DNA from 2 places in the Paraburkholderia sp. HC6.4b genome. Region 2 is predicted to be linked to the other one. Evidence: predicted binding sites of a transcription regulator. Region 2 holds the regulator's gene; the other holds the start of a gene.
What was found. The regulator LexA, encoded in region 2, represses DNA repair genes until DNA is damaged. The targets are predictions, from matches to a motif close to ACTGTATNNNNATACAGT.
Positions count from the first base shown of each region.

Region 1 (2,395 bases), on a different contig from region 2:
TCGCGACCGAGCGCGCGTCGATCCTGGGCTGGGTGCTCGCGCCGATCGGCGCGGTTTCGCTGTTTGCCGCGTTTCTGGCGGCGCTCGTCTACGGGCTGCGTCCTGATCAGAAATGGGATGCGCAATTCAACACCCACACGCAACGCAAAAGCCGCTCCGGCTGGACGGTCATTTTCGTCGTGATCTTTTCGCTGCTGATCGGTGCGTTTCTGCTGATGACCGGTCTCGCGCTCGCGTTCCAGACCTACTTCGAAAGTCAGGTCGAAGCGGCCAAAGCGATTTCGCAGTAATGCCCCGTGGCGGGACCCGCAGACGTTCCTGCGCGCTAGAAAAGCCTCAGTTGCGGATTGTCGCGCGCCGGTGCGCTCACCTGTTCGGCGCGCGGCGGCTCGATCCGGCGGAAATGCGACATGTCGAGAATGCCGCGGTCGCGCCCGTTCAACCCTAACCGGCGCACGGCCTTGTGAAAGCGCTGCCTGAGCAGATCCGCCCATAAGCCCTCTCCCTTCATGCGGGTCGAGAACGAAGAATCGTAATCCTTGCCGCCTCGCATGTCGCGCACACGGCTCATCACGCGCTCGGCCCGATCCGGGAAATGTGCGCCCAGCCAATCCTTGAACAGCGGCGCGACCTCCCACGGCAGCCGCAGCACGATATAGCTCGCATTGCTGGCGCCCGCTTCGGCGCATGCTTCGAGCACGCGCTCCATATCCGGTTCGGTGACGAACGGGATCACCGGCGCGATGCTGACGCCGACCGGAATGCCCGCCTCGCTGAGCGTACGGATCGTGCGCAGCCGGCGCGACGGCGTGGCCGCGCGCGGTTCGAGCGTGCGCGCGATGTCGGCGTCCAGCGTGGTGATGGTGATCGCCGCCATGAATTGCCCGCGCTCGGCCATCGGCGCAAGCAGGTCGATGTCGCGCTCGATCAGCGATGATTTGGTGATCGCCGCGAACGGGTGGTTGCGCTCGCTGAGCACCTCGACCACACGACGCGTAAGACGCAAGTCACGTTCGGCCGGCTGCCATGCATCGGTGGCGACGCCGAGCGCGATCGGCTCGGGTACATAGGATTTCTTCGACAGTTCCCGCTCGAGCAGTTCGGGCGCGTTGATCTTCGCGTAGATGCGGCTTTCGAAATCGAGCCCGGGCGACAAGCCCAGGTAGCTGTGCGTGGGCCGCGCGAAGCAATAGATGCAGCCGTGTTCGCAGCCCCGGTAAGGATTCAGCGACACATTGAACGGAATGTCCGGCGACGCATTGCGTGTGAGGATGGTTTTTGCGCGCTCCTCGAACACCTGCGTGCGCAGGACCTTCGGCTCCCCGTCTTCGTCGGCCGTCTGCCAGCCGTCGTGGACGGCTTCGCGCTGGTCGACTTCGTAGCGGCCTTGCAGGTTCGTGACCGCGCCGCGCCCCTTGCGAGGCGCCGGCGGCGCGATCGGAAATTCGGGAATGTCAGGGGTGTCGGGGTCATCCACGGCGGGCCACGCAAAGCAAACACAAACGGGAAGCGCCAAAGGAAAGCGGCGCAAAATACCTGTATAAATATACAGTGTTTACGCCGTTTGTCGAGCACTTCGTTGGTCGCTTGATGCGCGTCCAACCCCGTCAGTGAACCGGCACCTACTCGCCCACCGCGATCGTCAGCGTCTCCTTGATTTCCTCCATCACCACATAGCTCTTCGACTGCACCGCGCCCGGCAGTTGCAGCAGGATATCGCCGAGCAACTTCCGGTAATCGGCCATTTCGCCGATGCGCGCCTTGATCAGATAGTCGAAATCGCCCGACACGAGGTGGCACTCGAGCACCTCGGGGATCTTCTGCACCTCGCGCCGGAACAGATCGAACATGTTGCCACTCTTGTGATCGAGCGTGATCTCGACGAACACGAGCAGCGCCGCGCCCAGCTCGGCCGGGTTCACGCGGGCGTAGTAGCCGGTGATCACGCCGTCGCGCTCCATCCGCTTGACGCGCTCGATGCACGGCGTCACCGACAGACCGACCTGCTCCGCCAGGTCCTTCATCGCCATACGGCCGTCCTGCTGCAGGAGCCGCAGGATCTTGTGATCGAGCTTGTCGAGAGCCCGCACGGGCTGGCGCTGGGTACGCATGGTGTTTTTTCTAAAAATGATGAAAATACAATAACAAAACCTGCCTCACTGTTAATAGTATAGCGGTTAACACTGGGCAAACGGCATTTCACCTCACATTGCAGCTCGCCGAATCGAATCAGATCGAAGCTCCGACGAGCGCCTTGCCTTCACTCAATTTTTGGATATCTGGAGCAGCTATGCGAGTCGTCGTTTTGGGCAGTGGCGTCGTCGGCGTGACGAGTGCGTATTACCTCGCGCGCGCCGGTCACGAAGTGACCGTTATCGATCGCGAGGCCGGCCCG
Region 1 covers NZ_JACHDC010000010.1:80,292-82,686, reverse strand. Annotated here, with positions in the region: gene HDG34_RS16755 (NINE protein) at 1-290, shown strand, start outside; gene HDG34_RS16750 (PA0069 family radical SAM protein) at 326-1,477, opposite strand; gene HDG34_RS16745 (Lrp/AsnC ligand binding domain-containing protein) at 1,623-2,111, opposite strand; gene HDG34_RS16740 (D-amino acid dehydrogenase) at 2,291-2,395, shown strand, end outside.
Region 1: HDG34_RS16750 (PA0069 family radical SAM protein) is a predicted target of LexA. The motif match lies at 1,536-1,553, and genes of this name have one in related genera.

Region 2 (2,395 bases):
GTCCTGATACAGCTCGCGCGTCGGATCGTAGGACACGTTCAACAGCGTGGTGTCGGCGTGCGCGACGCCGCTTGCGCCCAACATGCCGAGCGCACCCGCCGCGCCGACGGCGAGCGCCGCGATCAGTTTTCTGGTTCGAGCCGCAAGCCCCATATGCCGATGGTTCATTTCGATTTTTCTCCGCGTGATGGTCCGCTGATGAGCGTCTGGTGTTGTTCTGCGTCGCGGTCACGTGCACATGAGCGCCAATCGGAGGCCAGTCTATCGAAGCGCTTTCATTATTAAAAATAATGTTTCTTCATTTTTTAATGCTCAAAAGTGGTAACGACAGATGCGCCGGCGGTTGGGACGCCGACAACGCCGTCATGTCGCCGATAAACGACGCCCCAGCGCGACCCCTTGCGCCGAACTTAAAGTAAAGCTTGAAATGCGCCGAATACTGTATAAAAATACAGTCACCTGTTCATACATACAGTGGCCATGACAAAACTCACCGCACGACAGCAGCAGGTTTTCGATCTGATCCGCCGCGCGATCGAACGCACCGGCTTTCCGCCCACTCGCGCGGAAATTGCCGCCGAACTCGGGTTCAGTTCGGCCAATTCCGCGGAAGAGCATCTGCGCGCGCTGGCGCGCAAGGGCGTAATCGAACTCGCGGCCGGCGCGTCGCGCGGCATCCGTCTGCTGTCCGGGCAGGAGGACGCGCCGTATCAGTTCACCCTGCCGCATGCGGGCCTGATGCAGTTGTCGTTGCCGTTGATCGGCCGGGTCGCGGCGGGTAGCCCGATCCTCGCGCAGGAACATATCTCGCAGCACTACGCGTGTGACCCGGCGCTGTTCTCGAGCAAGCCCGACTACCTGCTGAAGGTGCGCGGCCTGTCGATGCGCGACGCGGGCATTCTCGACGGCGACCTGCTCGCGGTGCAAAAGCGCACCGAAGCGAAGGACGGCCAGATCATCATTGCGCGGCTTGGCGACGACGTGACGGTCAAGCGTCTGAAGCGCCGGCCGAACGGCATCGAACTGATCGCCGAAAACCCCGATTACGACAACATCTTCGTGGAAACCGGCAGCGCCGATTTCGCGCTCGAAGGGATCGCGGTCGGGCTGATCCGCCCCAGCGAGTTCTGATCTTTCGCTGTCGCCAGAACGCTTGCGCCGGTTTGTCCGACCCAAGCCGCATTTACGCCTGCATCTACGCCCGCATCTACGCCGAATCGCCTGGAGAGACTCATGGAACGCCTTGCCCGCCTGTTGCCCTTTCGCCAGTTCGGCCGTCTGCGCCATCTGCGCAAGCTCACGCCCTGCGCGCTAATCGAGGCGCCCGCTGCGCGCACGCCGTCGCTGTTCGACGCGGCTGCCGAAGCTTCCGGTCTGCCGTCGTCGTTGCCGGCGTTCGCGCGCGTGTCGCTGAATTCGGCGCTGAACATCGCCGAGCCCGCGCGTCGGGCGCCGGTGCGGGTCTATCATGGACCGTCGCGACTGATCATGGTCGGCACGGTCGACGCCGTATGCCGTATGATCGATCGCTGCATAGCCGACGAAGCCAACGTGCACGGCGCGGTGTTCGAAGCGTGAGCGAATCCTGAGTACGCATGCAACAAGCACTTCGGATGTTCAGAGATTCGCGTGGGATGGGATCGTTTCGTCCTCGCCGTGGTCGACGTTAGATCATCACTGACGTGGAGTCCCATTCGATGACAATTCGGAAACGCATACAGGGCAGCGCCACCCGGCCGCTGCTGATCACGCTGATCGTGGTGATCGTGATTGCCGCGCTGGGCTTTATTTATGCGTCACCGTATCTCGCGGTGAACAATCTCAAACGCGCCGCCGATGCGCGCGACGTGCAAACCGTCAATCAGTACGTGGACTTTCCCGCGCTACGCGATAGCCTGAAGCAACAGGTGGGCGCCATGCTGACACGCCGGCTCGAGGCGGATGCCGGCAACAAGATGGCCACGATCGGCGCGGTGATCGGCGTGACGCTGATCGGCCCGCTCGTCGATGCCTATGCGACACCCGACGGCGTCGCGGCGCTGCTGAACGGCATGCCGCCGCGTGGCACGCCGGGCGAGCAACCGTCCGCGCCGCCAGCCGCGGGCGGCGAAGCGCCGGCCGCACCAGCCGCGGGCGACACCACCACGCAGGCGAGCGCACCGCCGCCCGGGCGTCAAAGCACGGCCGGCTATCGCAGTCTCAACGAGTTTGTCATCACGTACCGGCGTGGCGAAGGTAACGCGAATTATTCGGCAATCTTTCGTCGCGAAGGTCTGGTCACGTGGAAACTCGCGGCGATCAATCTGAACGAGTGAGATCGAAGCCTGGCCGGATGGGATGCGTGGCTGGCCATCGGGGCCGGCCACGCGACAGGGCCTATTCACATCTGGACTAG
Region 2 covers NZ_JACHDC010000021.1:19,385-21,779, reverse strand. Annotated here, with positions in the region: gene HDG34_RS28900 (sulfate ABC transporter substrate-binding protein) at 1-168, opposite strand, end outside; gene lexA (transcriptional repressor LexA) at 481-1,131, shown strand; gene HDG34_RS28890 (hypothetical protein) at 1,234-1,578, shown strand; gene HDG34_RS28885 (DUF2939 domain-containing protein) at 1,698-2,315, shown strand.